DNA from 3 places in the Actinoplanes sp. CA-051413 genome. Region 1 is predicted to be linked to each of the others. Evidence: riboswitches for the same ligand, from Rfam matches in the RefSeq annotation. Region 1 holds a riboswitch; each other region holds the start of a gene.
The links. Region 1 has a riboswitch for cyclic di-AMP ahead of ACQP2Y_RS02320 (coiled-coil domain-containing protein). Riboswitches for the same ligand answer to the same signal wherever they lie in the genome.
Positions count from the first base shown of each region.

Region 2: it holds a riboswitch for cyclic di-AMP, as region 1 does, so the genes downstream of both, ACQP2Y_RS07135 (NlpC/P60 family protein) here and ACQP2Y_RS02320 (coiled-coil domain-containing protein) in region 1, are expected to answer to the same signal.
Region 3: it holds a riboswitch for cyclic di-AMP, as region 1 does, so the genes downstream of both, ACQP2Y_RS28925 (NlpC/P60 family protein) here and ACQP2Y_RS02320 (coiled-coil domain-containing protein) in region 1, are expected to answer to the same signal.

Region 1 is NZ_CP192100.1:484,539-489,879, reverse strand. Features, by position in the region: gene ACQP2Y_RS02335 (TetR/AcrR family transcriptional regulator) at 1-375, opposite strand, end outside; gene ACQP2Y_RS02330 (ABC transporter permease) at 545-1,441, shown strand; gene ACQP2Y_RS02325 (ABC transporter ATP-binding protein) at 1,446-2,222, shown strand; gene ACQP2Y_RS02320 (coiled-coil domain-containing protein) at 2,241-3,323, opposite strand; cyclic di-AMP (ydaO/yuaA leader) riboswitch at 3,321-3,470, opposite strand; cyclic di-AMP (ydaO/yuaA leader) riboswitch at 3,749-3,884, shown strand; gene ACQP2Y_RS02315 (coiled-coil domain-containing protein) at 3,890-4,909, shown strand; gene ACQP2Y_RS02310 (glycoside hydrolase family 65 protein) at 4,973-5,341, opposite strand, start outside.
Region 2 is NZ_CP192100.1:1,501,724-1,507,064, reverse strand. Features, by position in the region: gene ACQP2Y_RS07175 (ANTAR domain-containing protein) at 1-129, opposite strand, end outside; gene ACQP2Y_RS07170 (hypothetical protein) at 135-341, opposite strand; gene ACQP2Y_RS07165 (hypothetical protein) at 681-878, shown strand; gene ACQP2Y_RS07160 (hypothetical protein) at 925-1,107, shown strand; gene ACQP2Y_RS07155 (DUF1360 domain-containing protein) at 1,171-1,740, opposite strand; gene ACQP2Y_RS07150 (DUF6158 family protein) at 1,757-2,014, opposite strand; gene ACQP2Y_RS07145 (hypothetical protein) at 2,104-2,556, shown strand; gene ACQP2Y_RS07140 (DUF3817 domain-containing protein) at 2,598-2,924, shown strand; cyclic di-AMP (ydaO/yuaA leader) riboswitch at 3,134-3,268, shown strand; gene ACQP2Y_RS07135 (NlpC/P60 family protein) at 3,315-4,241, shown strand; gene ACQP2Y_RS07130 (sigma-70 family RNA polymerase sigma factor) at 4,327-5,328, opposite strand.
Region 3 is NZ_CP192100.1:6,124,791-6,130,131, forward strand. Features, by position in the region: gene ACQP2Y_RS28920 (aminoglycoside phosphotransferase family protein) at 1-157, opposite strand, end outside; gene ACQP2Y_RS28925 (NlpC/P60 family protein) at 714-1,706, opposite strand; cyclic di-AMP (ydaO/yuaA leader) riboswitch at 1,721-1,858, opposite strand; gene ACQP2Y_RS28930 (M56 family metallopeptidase) at 1,993-2,907, opposite strand; gene ACQP2Y_RS28935 (BlaI/MecI/CopY family transcriptional regulator) at 2,913-3,317, opposite strand; gene ACQP2Y_RS28940 (cytochrome ubiquinol oxidase subunit I) at 3,393-4,787, shown strand; gene cydB (cytochrome d ubiquinol oxidase subunit II) at 4,797-5,341, shown strand, end outside.

The sequences.
Region 1 (5,341 bases):
CGTCTCGGCGATCTTCGGGTTGCGGGCCGCCTCGGCCATCAGGTCGGGGATGATCTGGGACGCGATCCGGTGCTGCAGGGCCCTGCTCACGATGAACAGGAGCAGTTGCAGATCGCCGGCGAAGCTTCCGGTGTCGGGCATCGGCACGCTACGCTCCGCCACGGCGGAGACGATCTCGAGGACCATCTCCAGCTTGTTGCTCCACCGGCGGTAGATCGCGGTCTTACCGACGCCGGCCCGGCGCGCCACCGCCTCGATGGACAGGCGCCCGTAGCCGACCTCGGCCAGCTCGTTCATGACCGCGTTGCGGATGGCCGCGGTGATGTCCCCGCGGAGCACCGCCGCTCCGGCGGGTGCACGTTTCGCTGTAACCACGAGTGCACTATACGCCAGGACGCAACGGTTGCGTTCCGGCGCTCGTTCGGCTACTTTCGGGGCTGACGTCGATACGACGCCGTTCCATCGCGGCACACTGTTTAGTGTGTTCCCGCGCAAGTCATCCAGGTCCCCCATCCCCAGCGGACCGACCAGATCGGAGCGCCCCATGCCTCAGACGGCGGTCGCCGATTCCGAGACCGGCCTGACGCTCAAGGAGCTGGCCCGTAGACACGGGCTCAGCGCCGCCGGGAAGCTGCCTTCCCTGCCTGAGTACACACGTCAGCTCTGGGCGTACCGGCACTTCATCGCGTCGTACGCCAACGCCAAGGTCGCCTCGTCGCTCGGCAAGACCCGGCTCGGTGTCTTCTGGCAGGTGCTGACGCCGCTGATCAACGCGGCTGTCTACTACTTGATCTTCGGCGTGATCCTGAACACGAAGAGCGGCGTCGACAACTTCGTCGCGTACCTGTGCACCGGCGTGTTCATCTTCGGCTTCACCCAGTCCACGGTGTCGGCCGGCATCCAGGCGATCACCGGCAACCTCGGGCTGATCCGGGCCCTGCACTTCCCGAGAGGCAGCCTGCCCCTGGCCATCACCATGGTCGAGGTCCGCAACACGCTCGCCTCGCTGGCCGTGCTGATGGTCATCGTGGTCGGCTTCGGCGAGCCGATCACCCTGGAGTGGCTGCTCATCGTGCCGATCTTCCTGCTCCAGGCCGTGTTCAACGCCGGCCTGGCCCTGGCCGGGGCCCGGCTGGGCAGCAAGATCCCGGACGTCCGGAACCTCATCCCGTTCGTCATGCGGATGTGGCTCTACCTGTCGGCGGTGCTCTACCCGGTCACCCGCTTCACCGAGCATCTCAGCGGCTGGAAACTGACCCTGGTGGAGGCGAACCCGATGCTGGTGTTCATCGACCTCATGCGGCACGCGCTGATGGAGGACGTGCCGCTCGCGGCGAGTCCCACGGTGATGTGGCTGGAGGCGCTCGCCTGGACGTTCGTGGTGGGTCTCGGGGGTTACGTCTACTTCTGGCGCGGAGAGAAGGGCTACGGCCGTGGCTGACAACATGACCGGCAGCGACCGGCGTGACCCGACGGTCATCGTCGACGACGCCCACGTGGTCTATCGGATCCAGCAGTCGGCGACCCCGGGCACCGGCAGCCCGCTCGCCAGCTTCAAGCGGCTCGTCACCGGCACCAAGCCGGCGACCATGCGCGAGGTGCACGCCATCAAGGGTGTGAGCTTCGTCGCGTACAAGGGTGAGGCCGTCGGCCTGATCGGCACCAACGGCTCGGGCAAGTCCACGCTGCTGCGGGCGATCGCCGGGCTGCTGCCGGTCGAGCGCGGTGCGATCTACGCGGCCGGCCAGCCGTCCCTGCTCGGCGTCAGCGCCGCCCTGATGAACGACCTGCCGGGTGAGCGCAACGTGGTCCTGGGCTGCCTGGCCATGGGCATGTCGCCGGCCGAGGTGAAGAGCAAGACCAAGGACATCATCGACTTCTCCGGCATCAACGAGCGCGGTGACTTCAGCTCGCTGCCGATGCGGACGTACTCGTCCGGCATGGGAGCCCGGCTGCGGTTCGCCATCGCGGCCGCCAAGCAGCACGACGTGCTGCTCATCGACGAGGCGCTGGCCACCGGCGACGCGAAGTTCCGCCGGCGCAGTGAGCAGCGGGTCCGGGATCTGCGCGCGCAGGCCGGCACCGTCTTCCTGGTGAGCCACAGCGAGCAGTCGATCCGCGACACCTGCGAGCGGGCCATCTGGCTGGAGTCGGGCCTGATCCGCGCCGACGGCCCGACCGACGACGTGCTGAAGGAGTACGAGGCCTACGTCAAGCGGTAGGCCCCGCACTCCCCCGGGTCAGCGCATCGACATGTGCACGTGGTTGGTGTGGTCGCTCGACGGGTCGCCGCCGGCACCGGAGTACGACTTCCAGCCGCTGCTAGGCAGCCAGATCCGCCGGTACCAGATGACGTACAGGATGCCGAGCCGGCTCGCGTTGTGGATGAAGTAGTCCGCCAGCCGGTTGCCGTAGTCCTTGCTGGCCCCGGTCGCGTCGCCGCCGAAGCCGCCCTTGTCTGCGGCCCAGTCGCAGGCCCGCCCCTTCGGATGTTCGCCGCTGTTCTGGTGGCGGAAGCAGGCGATGAAGTGGTTGAAGCCGTCCTTCTTCGCCTCCTGCATCGCGTGCAGTGTGCGCGGCGTGATGCAGCCGGTCGTAGTCGGGTCGTTGACGCTGCACGACTCGCTCGGCAGTGAGCCGTCCGAGTTGCGCGGCGCGGGCGCGGCCAGCGAGCTGCTGCCGCCGCCGCTGGAGGAACCGCCGCCGGACGACGACGAGTCGCTCGACCCGCTGGCGGCGTTGGCGGCCTTGAGGGCGCTCTCCGCCTGGTTCTTGCGCTTGGCCATGACGGTGAGCTGGCGCTGCTGCTCGCGGACAGCGGTGTCGATCGCCGTCTTGGCCTGCGCCTGCTGGTCCCGGCTGTCCTTCAGGTCGCGCACCGCGCGGTCCTGCTTGACGGCGATGGTCTCCAGGGTCTGCGCCCGGTCCAGCATGCTGCCGGTGGAGTCGGCGGTGATCATCGCCGTCATCGGCCCGAGCCGCCCGGTGCGGTAAGCCCGCTGGACGATCTCGTCCAGCGCCGCCTGCTTGGGGCCGAGCTGGGTGTCGAGCTCCTTGAGCTTGGCGGTCAGCTCCCGCTGGCGCTTCTTGGAGCGGTCCAGCGCCTCCTGGGCCTCGACGAAGCCCTTGGACGCCGCCTCGAGCTGCTTGATGAGGGACTTCGAACCGCCCTCGCCGTCGTCGCCCGAGTCGCCCGGCGCGGCGAAGGGGCGGGGTGCGGCGGAGGCGGAGGTCGGGGCGGCGAGCGCCAGCCCCGAGGTGGCGACGAGGACCGCGAGCACGGTCGCTAATCGCCGGCGGACAGGGGTGAGCCTCACGAACATTCCTTCCGTCGGCCGCCGACCGAGTTAGCTGACGGGTTCGGGACGGAAGCGATCCCTACCGATCGCGCGGGGGTGCGCGGATCGGATTCACCCCATTACTCAAGTGGTTCCCCGGCTCGCCGTGCGGCGATTAGGCGGCGGTCTGCGCTGAGACCGTGACGAACACTACCCAGCAATGCTAGGAATCGACAGTCGTCACACCGTACGCAATCGATCGTGCACTGATGGTGAGCAATCGACGGAAAGAATGCAACGACTCACATTGATACGTCGTTACGGGCTATGACCTGCGTCATTCCATCGAGCGGTGACGGAAAGTCGTTGCCTGGTAACCGTTTTACCGTTCGCGGCAGCACTGCCACTTCGGCCGTTGTCAGGTAAGCTGGCCGCCGGTCACTGCCAGAAGGCGCTGCCCCCAAGGCGCCGGCAGCCCACCATCTAATCGTCGCAAGATGAGCCGGGGAACCACAGAACTACCGGGGTGAATCCACGAGTCAGTGGTAGGGATCGCTTCCGTCCCGAACCCGTCAGCTAACCCGGCCGGTGGTCACGCGGAAGGATTCTGAATGACGGCAAGACCCCGCCGGTGGCTGATCCTCGCCCTGGCACCGCTCGCCGCGGTCACGATGATGCTCGCGCCCGCATCCCCGGCGAACGCCGATCCGGACGACACCAAGTCGGCCACCGCCGACGACGGCGACGACAACCCGCTGCTGAACGACGTGCTGGACTCCACGGGCCGGCGCTATCTGACAGCCCGGGCGGCAGTCGCCAAGTCGACCAAGACCCAGCTCGGCCTCGCCCTCAAGGTCAAGAACGCCGAGGCGAAGCGCGACCTGCTGCTGCCCGAGGTGGGCGCGGTCGCCGCTCAGCAGTACCGCACCGGCGGCATCTCGACGATGGGCTTCCTGCTCAACACCTCCAGCCCGGACGGCTTCCTCAAGAAGGCGGTCTCCCTGGAGGAGATCAACGCCCTCAACGACGGCAAGCTGCGCGAGCTGGACCAGGCCATCGACGAGGTGACCGCCAACAAGACGCGCCTGGACCAGGAGGTCAAGGCGCAGAAGCAGAACCTCGCGCTGATGGAGAAGCAGAAGGAGTCGGCCGAGAAGGCGCTGGCCCAGGTGGGTGGCACCACGGTGACGGGTGGCTTCGTGCTCGCCAAGTCGCCGAAGGCCGCCCCGGCGCCCCGCAACTCCGACGGTGAGTTCAGCCCGGAGAGCTGCAACGTCGACGACCCGACGACCGGTGGCTGCATCACCGCACGCACCTTCCACATGTACAAGGAAGTGAAGAAGGCGAAGTTCAACCGGTTCGTCGGTTGTCATCGCAACGGCGGCCCGTTCGAGCATCCCAAGGGCCGTGCCTGCGACTGGTCCCTGCAGAAGAGCGGCTTCGCCCGCTGGCACAACCAGGACACCCGCGAGTACGGCAACAACCTGATGGCCTTCCTGGTGCGTAACGCCGACCGGCTCGGCATCCTCTACGTCATCTGGAACAAACAGATCTGGTTCCCGGCCACGGGCTGGAAGTCGTACCACGGTCCCAGTGATCACACGGACCACGTACACGTCTCGATGCTTTAGCGCGGCGAGCGCAGAGAAGCCCCCGTCCTCCGCGAGGAGGACGGGGGCTTCTTCGTTGTTGAATCAGACTCCGGTGTTCCGGCGCACCGGGGCGCGACCGGCCGGCTGGCTGGGCGCGGGGCCCGTCGGCGGCGCCGGCGGGATCGGCAGCACGACCGGCTTCACCTGGGTGATGGTGACCTCCTTGCCGTGGTGCAGCAGGTCCAGACGCGCCGACCCACCGCCGTTGCGCAGCGAGTAGGTGACCTCGTCGGCCGTGACCTCCACCCGCAGCCGCAGGCCGCGCCAGAGCAGCGAGAACTCCAGCGCGTTGATCCGGCTCGGCAGCCGGGGCGCGAAGGAGAGCTGCCCGTTGGAGTCACGCATGCCGCCCAGGCCCGCCACCAGGGCGATCCAGGAACCGGCCAGGGACGCCACGTGCACGCCGTCCCG
Region 2 (5,341 bases), 1.0 Mb from region 1:
GCGGACCTGATCGGGGCTCGCGGCCATGCCGGAGCCGGGCACTCGACGCGAGACGTTGCGCCCGAAGCTTCGTTGCGGGGCTGCCATCCGGCCGATGGTGCCATGCGGATCGGTGAACACGAAAGTCATGTCCACTACCGGGTGCCGTCCCCCGGCGTGATCGTCTGGTCCGACGATCGGTGCTCCAGGAACGAGCTGGGCGCCGCCTCCAGGTCGGCCTCGCGCTCGTCCGACTCGGCGAGAATGGCCTCGGCCTGCGCCCGGGGGTCCGTGCTGCCACCCGCGCTGCGTTCCTCGGGCAGCAGGTCGGCGGCTCGCTGCTCTGTCCGGTCGTCTGTCATGGCGGCGGGATACCCCCGCCGCGGCGAACCGAACCTGCATCATGATCGATGTCCCGCCCGTGCCCTGGCGATGGGCGAAGGTCTGCCCGGACGCAAAAGCGCCGCTCCCGGCGGACCGGGAGCGGCGCGATCGCAGATGTCGGTGTGCAGGTCGCCTCTCGGCGAAAGGCTCAACGCGGCTCCAGCCGAACGGTAATCCGCGAAGGCAAAGGGTGAGGCCCGGGGACACTGATCACACCGACATCTGATCCAACCGTCGGCCGGGCCCGCCGATTCCGGTAGCGGTTGTGACTCAGGCCACACCGTTTGACGACCCTCCCCCCGGGTAGACGAAGCAGCGTGAGTGACTTCCAGGTGCTGGACGACTACCTCGACGAGGCTTTCACCGGGCAGGAACGGCTCAGCAGCGCCGACCTGCAGCGCGGGGCCATCGCCGCCGACCTGCCCGCCACCGCGCTGACCCGCATCGACGCGCTGCCCGAGGGGGAGTACGCCCAGGACGAGGCGGCCGAGGCGCTGCGGGCGCTGGACACCTGATCCCCGTCGAAGCCCCGACGACCTCGATGCCCGACCAAGGAGCGAGATGACCCAGCAGAACGAACGCCTGCCGGCCTTCGGCGACGAGGAAGCCGTACCGGACGGCGACAGCGACTTCGCCGGCGAACACTCCGACACCGCGGTGGACCGAGAGGTCATCGAGGGCGAGAAGGGCGAGGAAGAGAGCTCGCGCGGCTGGTCCGGCCTGGAGCGTGAGGGCCCGCCCTGACCGCATCACCCAGCACAGCGAACAGCCCCCGGCCGAGCGGCCGGGGGCTTACTCGTTCCAGGGTCAGGCCGCCTGGGCCAGCGCCGGCCGGTCGTTCTCGTCGCTCTGGTGGTCACCCTCCGCGGCCTCCTTGGCCAGGGAGTACGCCATCTGCAGGAAGTCGGACGCCGCCGTGGCGGTGAAGACCGTGGCCGCCAGCCGGGTCAGCCGGGGCGCGAAGACCAGGCCGCTGGTCAGCCCGGTGGCCACCCACACCGCCAGGCAGAACGGGCAGCTGAGCAGCTCACCGACGGAGTGGCGCAGGGAGCTGCCCTGGTCGCGTACCTCTTCGTTGATCTCGCCGCTGCCGCCCGGCTCCGCATAGCGGGTGAACGGCGCGCGCAGCGGGCTGGTGATCGCGTCCTTGGCGATCAGCCGGCTCAGCTTGTGCGTCGCGATGGAGATCAACACGATGTCGGCGGTGGCCGGCCGGTCCGGTACCGGCTTCGCGGTCAGCTTGGCGGCGGCGGCCAGACTGCCGGCGAGCAGTCCGAACGCCCCCATCGTCGCGACATAGCCGTCCAGCGGCCGGTGCTCGTGAGGTGCATAGTCCCGCCGCAGCCGGTTCAGCCGGCCGCGTACCGAGGAGATCATGAAGTCCGGGGTCCTCTCAGAAGTCCTGGGTGAGCCGGCCCGGATCGACCTCACGGCCGGGGTACCGGGACAGGTACGCGTTCTCCAGCTCCTCGGTCCGCCGCAGGTGGTTGGCCAGGGCGGCGTCGGGCCCGTGCCGCAGCGTCTGCAGCCGGGTGCGGTGCAGGCTGGCCAGCTCACGGAACAGATCGTCGTCGGCCAGCCCCGCGGGGTCGATGCCGTTCTCGGAGACGACGGTCTCGTCGCCGGCGGAGTCGAGCCGGGCGTCGGTCATGACGGCGCTCCCTTCCTCGGTCGCTGAAGTACTTGCTGCAACGGTTGCCCGTGCGCCCTGCCGCCAAACCCGCCGGTACGCTGAGGGACATGAAAGGGCTGTGGACCCCCGCGTGGATCGCGCGCCACATCCTGGCGCTCGTGCTCGTGGCCGGCTTCCTGGCCCTGGGCTGGTGGCAGTTCAGCCGGGCCACCGGCGGCAATTCGCTCAGCTGGGGCTACACCTTCGAATGGCCGGTGTTCGCCCTCTTCGTGGTGTTCATCTGGTTCCGCGAGGTCCAGCAGGAGCGCCGCGCGGCCCGCGCCGCCGAGCAGGACGGACCGGCGGAGGCGGAGCCACAACCGGAGGAGCAGCCGCCCGTGCCGCGCCAGGATGCCCCGGTGACCGTGCGCCGCCCGGTCCGCGTGCCGGTGGCGCAGGTGGCGCCGGCCGACGACGACGATCCCGAGCTGGCCGCCTACAACGACTACCTCAGCTGGCTGGCCGCCCACCCCGGAGCCCGGCCGAGCGACTATCCCGGCCGTCGCGCCAGCGCCGGCTGAGTCCAGACCGTCGAGTTCCAGCGAGTTCAAGGACGTGCACTATGCAGGGAGCCCTCACCCGCTACCGGATCATCGCCTGGATCGTCGGCGTGGTCCTGATCGCGCTCGTGCTGGTCGGCATGCCGCTGAAGTACCTGGGTGACAACGACACCGTGGTGGCCGCGATCGGCCCGATCCACGGCTTCCTGTACATGGTCTATCTGGTCGCCGCCTTCGACCTGAGCCGCCGGGCGCACTGGCCGCTGGGCCGGATGCTGCTGGTGATGCTGGCCGGCACGATCCCGTTCTTCTCCTTCTGGGCCGAACGGGTCGTCTCGCACAAGTGGGTCCCGGCCGCCCGCACTTCCCCGCCGGCCATGGCAGAGTAGGAAAGTAACGCTGCGGAACGGATTTGTTGCCCGCCGTTATCGGGATCATTCTCTTATTTGTGATCATTGGCGCAAGTCACTCTTCGGGCTCTTGTGTTAATGCCGCGCGCCGATAAGTTAATGCGGTTGGTCCGGTCCGCAGCCACACCCTCGGTGGCGCCGGCCAACGCCGCCGAATCCTCGCCGGCGGAAACGGACGACCAGATCCCCCACGGTCACCGCCTCCGCCACGACGAACCGGGGAACCAACCGAAGCAGCACCGGGGTGAATCCGCGCGAGCGGTAGGGGCCTTCTTCCCGCCCCGAACCCGTCAGCTAACCCGGTAGGCGGCCCGAGCGGAAGAAAGGCACAAACCGTTGCCACACGCCCGCACGAGGCTCCGTGCGCTGGTGGTTGCCGCCCTGGCGATCGCGATCACCGGCACCACCGCGACCGCCGCACACGCGGAACCGTCGACGAGTGAGCTGACGAAGAAGATCGACAAGGCGTCCGATCAGCTCGAGGACGTCGTCGAGTCGTACAACAAGATGAACATCAGCCTCAAGCAGACCAAGGACCAGGAAAAGAAGCTGGCCGCGTCGCTGGCCCCGGCCAAGGCCGCGCTGGAGGCCGCCGGCACGCAGATGGACGCGATCGCGGCGTCGGCGTACAAGACCGGCAACATCGGCACCATGAACGTCGTGCTCGAGGGCGCGGACAACCTCATGGACAGGATGAGCATCCTCGAGCAGATCTCCCGCAGCCGCGGCCGCGACATCGCGGAGTACCGCGCGACGACGGAGAACTTCGCCGAGCGCCAGGCCGCCCTCAAGGCGACCCAGAAGAAGCAGGAAGCCGAGGCCAAGGCCCTCAACGCGCGCAAGAAGAAGATCGAGGGCGACCTCAAGAAGCTGTACGCGATGCGCACCGCCGCCTACGGCTCTCCCACCGAGAAGTCCAGCAAGTACACCGGCAACATCCCGTCCATCGCGGGCTCCGCCGGTAAGGCTGTCACCTTCGCCTACAACGCCCTCGGCGTCATGTACGACTACGGCGCGGACGGGCCGAACGGTTACGACTGCTCGGGCCTGACCTCCGCCGCCTGGCGGGCCGCCGGCAAGTCGCTGCCGCACAACGCCGCCGCGCAGTACAGCGCGACCACCAGGATCTCGCGGTCCGAGCTCAAGCCGGGCGACCTGGTCTTCTACCGCAGCAACGGACACGTCGGCATCTATGTCGGCGGTGGCCAGATCATCGACGCCTCCCGCGCGGGCCAGCCCGTCAAGAAGCGCACGATCGACATCATGACCCCGAACGGCTACGGCCGGGTCACCTGAGCCGGGTGACCTGAGTCAGCAGGCACGAGAAAAGGCCGGTGTCCCCTCGGGGGTCACCGGCCTTTCGCCGTACTTGGCGGTTGCCTTACGCGGCCTGCAGGCCCTCGGCCCGGGCCAGCTCACGCAGCCGGCCGAGCGCCTGGATCTCCAGCTGGCGGATGCGCTCCCGAGAGAGCGAAAACCGCGACGCCACCTCAGTCAGCGAGTGCTCGCGACCGTCCTCCAGGCCGTACCGGGCGCGCATGATGCCCGCCGACCGGTCGTCGAGGTGGTTCAGCAGTCCCTCGATGCGCTGACGCTCCAGCGCGGTCAGGACGATCTCCTCGGGCGACGGCGCATCGCTGTCGGCGACCAGGTCGCCGAGGTTGGTGTCGCCGTCGTCGCCCACCGGGGTGTCCAGGGACACGGTGTCCTGGGCCCAGCGGGTCAGCTCGGTGACGCGCTCCACCGTCACGCCCAGCGCCGCGGCGACCTGCGCAGGCTCCGGGTCGGCGCCGAGCTCGCGGACGAGCTGGCGGGTGACGTTGCGCATCCGGTTGACGTCCTCGACCAGGTGCACGGGCAGGCGCACGGTGCGCTCCTGCTGGGCGATGGCCCGGCTGATGGCCTGGCGGACCCACCACGTCGCGTAGGTCGAGAACTTGTAGCCACGCTCGTAGTCGAACTTCTCGACGGCGCGCACGAGGCCGGTGTTGCCCTCCTGGATGAGGTCGAGCATCGGCATGCCCGAGCGCACGTAACGGCGGGCGATCGACACGACCAGTCGCAGGTTGGCGCGAATGAAGAGATCCTTCGCCCGCTTGCCCTCGGTGACCAGCCGCTCCAGCTCTTCCCGGCTCACGCCGCGACGGACCTCGCCGGTGTCGAGCAGGTGCTCGGCGTAGAGGCCGGCCTCGATTGCCTTGGAGAGGTCGACCTCCCTGGCAGCATCCAGCAGCGGCGTCCGGGAGATTTCGTGCAGGTAGACTCCGACGAGGTCGCGCTCCTCGGCGACCTGGTCGGTCCTCATCACGGTGTTCTTCTCCACGTTGCCCACGGTCCCCTCATTGCCTTCACTAACCCTGTTACGGGCAATACCTGCGTCCATCAGCCCTCCCCGT
Region 3 (5,341 bases), 4.3 Mb from region 1:
GCGCGACATAGTTGAAACTCAACGGGTACGGCGCACCGACCGTCAGTCCCCACTCCCGGGCAACGTCCTCGACCAGAGCGGGCAGCTGGGCGAGCCAGCGCCGGCCGTCGTCGCCCCAATTGCCGGTGACGTTGCGGACGAAGGCAGCGGGAAACATGCCCTCCAGTCTCGCAGCACCCTGATCGGACACTTTGGAGCCCACCGCTCTGGTGAGCGGGTTCATCCGCCGGCGCCACATCACCGCGGACGTGGACGACCGGGGCTGAGACTGCCTGCGGGCCGGCGGGAAGTTCCAGCTGGAAGGCAACGCGGGCGGTGACATCCTGGCCTGCGAACCGCCGCGGCTGCTGCGGCTGACCTTCGGCGGGCCACTGAGCCGGGTGGAGCTGCGCCTTTCCCCGGACGGCGCGGAGCGGACCCGGCTCGAGCTGGAGCACACCGTCCCATCGAGATGGCCCGCAGCGGCGCGGGAGCCCTCTCCCTCGGTCCGGGATGGGACGGCGCGTTCCTGGCCCTGGCGCTGTTCCTGCAGGGTGTGGTCGCCGAGGACCCGGCACACCTGGGTGAGCGTCGTCGAGGCGTCCGGCACCGCGGGACCGGAGGACATCGCCGCAGCCAAGGAGGTGTCGCTGGCCCAGTTCGCTCCGGAGCAGGCCTGAAAGGAGAAAGCCGCCACGGAGGTGGCGGCTTTTCCGTCGTGCGTGGTGCGGGCCTCAGCCGGTCGGGCGGCGGATGCCGGTGATGGCCCCGCTGCGATCGATCGACGCCATGCGGACGTGGTCACCCGTGTGCGGTGCGTGCACCATCGTGTTGCCGCCGACATAGATGCCGACATGATGGACCGGACTGCCGTAGAAGATCAGGTCGCCCGGCTGCAGCTGACTGCGGCTGACCGCCCGACCCGCTCCGATCTGGTCACCGGTGAAGTGCTCCAGGTGCACCCCGACCACCGCCCAGGCCACCTTGGTCAGGCCGGAGCAGTCGTAGCCGCCCGGCCCTTCCGCACCGAAGACGTAGGGCTTGCCGATGAGGTCGCACGCCTTCTGCGCCGCCCGGCCACCCTTGTCGTCGGTGTAGTCGACCGGGCACGGGCCGGTCTTGAACGCACCGTCGGAGACGCCGCTCGCCCCGTACGCCCTGATCCGCAGTTTCTGCAGCTCGTCGACCTTCTTCTGGATGTCCTTCTTCTGCTGGGCCAGCGCCTTGTCGCGCGCCGCCACGGCTTTGGTCAGGGTGTCCAGGTCGCGCTTGTCGCCCGCGAGCTGGTCGCGCAGCTTCGCGGCGCCCGAGACCGACTCACGCTGGTGCCGGCTGATCTGGTCGAGGAACGTGAGCTTCTCGGTCAGAGAGGTCGGCGAACCACTGACGACCATGGCCTTCATGGCGCTGGGCGAGCCCTGCATGTAGGCCTTTCCCGCCATGTTGCCCACCTGCGACATGGCCAGGTCGACCTCCAGCTCCAGCGGTGCGAGCCGTTTGTCGATCTTCCGGAGCTGGGCCTGGTTCTTGAGCAGCTGATTGTGCACGTTGTTGTACTGCTCGATGACCGGTTCCAGCTTGTTCCACTGCTCGTCGATCTGCTTTTCGATGCTCGACGGGGACGGTGTCGCATTCGCCACCCCGGGAGTGAGAAGAATCCCGACCGCGACGACGGCGCAGGCGATGCTGCGCAGAATTGCGGCGCTGCGCGCCTCAATCCGTTTCACGTAGGTGCAGTGTCCTTTCTTCCCTCGGCCGCCGACCGGGTTAGCTGACGGGTGCGGGCGGGAAGCGCGCCCGGCCACCGTGCTGCTGGTGGCTTGACCCCAGAATTCGTGGGTCCCCGGTTCGTCTCGCGACGATTAGGCGGTGGCTCGTCAGTTCGCCCGGGTTGGGACGAGGGGGGACTGCCGAGCCGGGCACTACCGTACTCCCGATCAACGGCGATTTGAACCCGGCGGTATCAGGACACACTGCGCCGAACATCGGTTGACGCAGCGTAAGAAATGGCCGTCAAAGCGGCCAGGCCGAAAGCGCCCGGTCCAGCCATGGCAATACCAGAATCACTGTGGGTAATACCAGCAGGCCGACCGCGCCGGTGGCCGCGGCCAGGGTCAAGGTCACGGTGACCGGGCGCGGATCACTCACATTCAGCCGGTCGAGCCGGCGCCGGCGTTCCGCCGCCGCGCTGCCGAGCTCCGCCGGCGCGTCCGGGCTGACCGCGTCGCTGAGCAGCGCCAGAGCTGTGCGCAGCGGCGCCGCGCCGCAGCGCCGCCGGGCGGCGTCGTCGGCGACCATCTCGAGCAGCAGGTGTACGGCGTCGAGCGGCGCCCGGCTGCGCAGTGGCCGCGGCACCGCCCGGTAGAACGCGGTGAACGACTCCATGACCACGTCGTGCCGGTGCCGCAGGTGGGTCTGCTCGTGCGCGATCACCGCGGCCACCTGCTCGGCGTCGAGGACCCGCAGCGCACCGTCGCTGAGCACCACCCGAGGCGAGCGGCCCGGCAGGCAGTACGCGAAAGGCAGCGGCCCGTCCAGCACCCGCAGCCCGGCAGGCACCTCGGCCGGCAGCTCACCGTGGCGCTCGGCACTGTCCAGCAGGTCGACCAGCATCCGGTGCCGGGACCGGCGCGCCCGGGACCGGATGCTCACCCGGACGAGCGACACGAGCAGCCGCACGATGATCACCGCGGCGACGGCCAGCGCGAAAATCAGCGCAGCCGCACCCACCGGCCGGTCCGAACCCAGCTCACTGACCAGTTCCTGCGGTCCGGCCAGCACCACGCCCAGCGCGCAGAGCACCCCAGTGAGGGTGATGCTCTGCCAGAGCGCGACGGCCGCCGCGGGAGCCCGGTCGGGCCAGCGCGCCCCGGCCAGGATGCCCGGCACGACCAGCGACAGGGTCAGCCCGAGAGCGCCGAGCAGCATGGCGGTCACTGCTGTTGTTCTGGGTTTTCCGCTGCGGGCAGGCTCAGCAGAGCGCCCGGGTCCTTCCGTGCCGCCTCGATGGCGGCGGTCAGTGCCGACGGGTCGATCCGGCCGACGAAGTGCGCCAGGGCCGCGTCGCGGACGCCGTCGGGAGCCGCACTGAGGGCGTCGAGCATCAGCGCGGCAGTCATCTCCTCGCGCGACTGCGCGGGGGCATAGCGGTACGCCCGGTCGGCGCGTTGCTGGGTGACGACACCCTTCTTGGCCAGCCGGTCCAGCACGGTCATCACGGTCGTGTACGCCAGCTCGCGGTCGCGGCTCAGCCGTTCGTGCACCTGGCGCACGGTCAGCGGCTCGCCGGCGTTCCACAACTGCGTCATGACCTCACGTTCGAGGTCTCCCAAAGCCATGTGACCCACTCTACTGCACAGCGTCGTACTACGGGGCGTAGTATCTACTACGGAACGTCGTAGAGGGGGCCATCCGTGGACGTGCTCGAGCTGACCCGGCTGCAGTTCGCGGTCGTGACGATCTACCACTACTTCTTCGTGCCGCTGTCGATCAGCCTGGCCGGCACCGCCGCGGGCCTGCAGCTCGCCTGGCTGCGCACCGGTCAGGAGCGCTATCTGCAGCTCACCAAACTGGTCGGCAAGCTGCTCATCGTCACCTTCGCGGTCGGCGTGGTCACCGGGCTGGTGCAGGAGTTCCAGTTCGGGATGGGCTGGAGCAACTTCGCCCGCTTCTACGGCGACGTGTTCGGCCCGACGCTGGCGATCGAGGGCATGCTCGCCTTCTTCCTGGAGGCGACGTTCCTCGCGCTCTGGTACTTCGGCTGGGACCGGCTGCCACGCAAGCTGCACGCCGCCACCATCGTCATCGTCGCGGCCGGCACCGTGATGTCCGCGTTCATCATCCTGGCCGCCAACTCGTTCATGCAGAACCCGGTCGCGTACTCGCTGGACCCGGTGACCGGGCGGGCGCACCTCGACGACTTCGGCGCGCTGCTGCTCAACAAGGTCAACCTGGCCGCGTTCCCGCACACGCTGGCCGGGGCGGTGATGGCCGGCGGGTCGCTGCTCCTGGCCATCGGGGTGTGGCGGCTGCGGGCGGGAGGCGAGGCGGCGTTCCGTACGCTGGCCCGGCTCGGCGCCTGGCTGACCCTCACCGGCGGCGCCCTCACCGCCCTGACCGGCGACCACCTCGGCAAGGTCATCACCGAGGTGCAGCCGATGAAGATGGCCGCCGCCGAGGCCCTGTACGCGACCACCACCGGCGCGCCCTTCTCGGTCTTCGCCGTCGGCGGCCCGGACGGCGGCGAGCCGTTCTTCAGCCTGGAGATCCCCCGCCTGCTGTCCATCCTGGCCAAGGGAAACCCCGGCGCGACCGTGCAGGGCATCGACGACCTCCAGGCCCAGTACGCCGCCCAGTTCGGCCCGGGCAGCTACATCCCGATGATCCCGGTGGCGTTCTGGACGTTCCGGCTGATGATCGGCATCGGCATGCTGGCGGCGGCCGTCGCGGCGTACTACCTGTGGAGCACCCGGCGTGACCGGCAGGCCCACCGGCTGCTGATCCGCTTCCTGCCGCTGATCCCGATCCTGCCCGCCGCGGCCAACACGTTCGGCTGGATCTTCACCGAGACCGCCCGCCAGCCCTGGCTCGCGTTCGGCATCTCCCGGGTCGCCGACGGCATCTCCCCCGGCCTGACCCGCGGCGAGGTGCTCGTCTCCCTGATCGGCTTCGCCGTCGTCTACGGCATCCTCGCCGTCGTCTGGCTGCGCCTGGTCCGCCACCTGTCCCGGCAACCGCTCGAAGCCGCCGCGCCCGCCGCATCCGCCGGCGAGCAGGCACCCGAGCGCGAGCCCGTCCCGGTCTACTGAGGAATCACCATGATGATCACTGTCTGGTTCGCGCTGGTCGTGCTCTGCTGGGTGCTGTTCTTCGTCCTCGAGGGCTTCGACTTCGGCGTCGGCCTGCTCTCCCCGGTCGTCGGCCGCGACGACCACGAGCGGGGAGCCGTCGTCCGCACCGTCGGCCCGTTCTGGGACGGCAACGAGGTCTGGCTGGTCGCCGCGATCGGCGTGACCTTCGCGGCCTTCCCCGACTGGTACGCCGCCCTGCTCTCCGGCCTCTATCTGCCGATGGTGGCGCTGTTGCTGCTGCTCGCCGTCCGCGGGGTGGCGCTGGAGTTCCGCGGCAAGGGCGACGGGCCACGCTGGCGCCGACGCTGCGACGCGGCCCTGGCGGCCAGCTCGGCCGGCATCGTGCTGCTCTGGGGAGCGGTGCTGGGCGTGCTCACCCACGGCCTGGCCCTCGGCCCGGACGGCCAGGTCACCGGTACGGGTCTGAGCCGCAGCACCGCGGCCCTGCTCAGCTGGCCGGCCCTGGCCGGGGCGGGCGCGGCCCTGTTCGCCGCCCTGCTGATCGGGGCGAT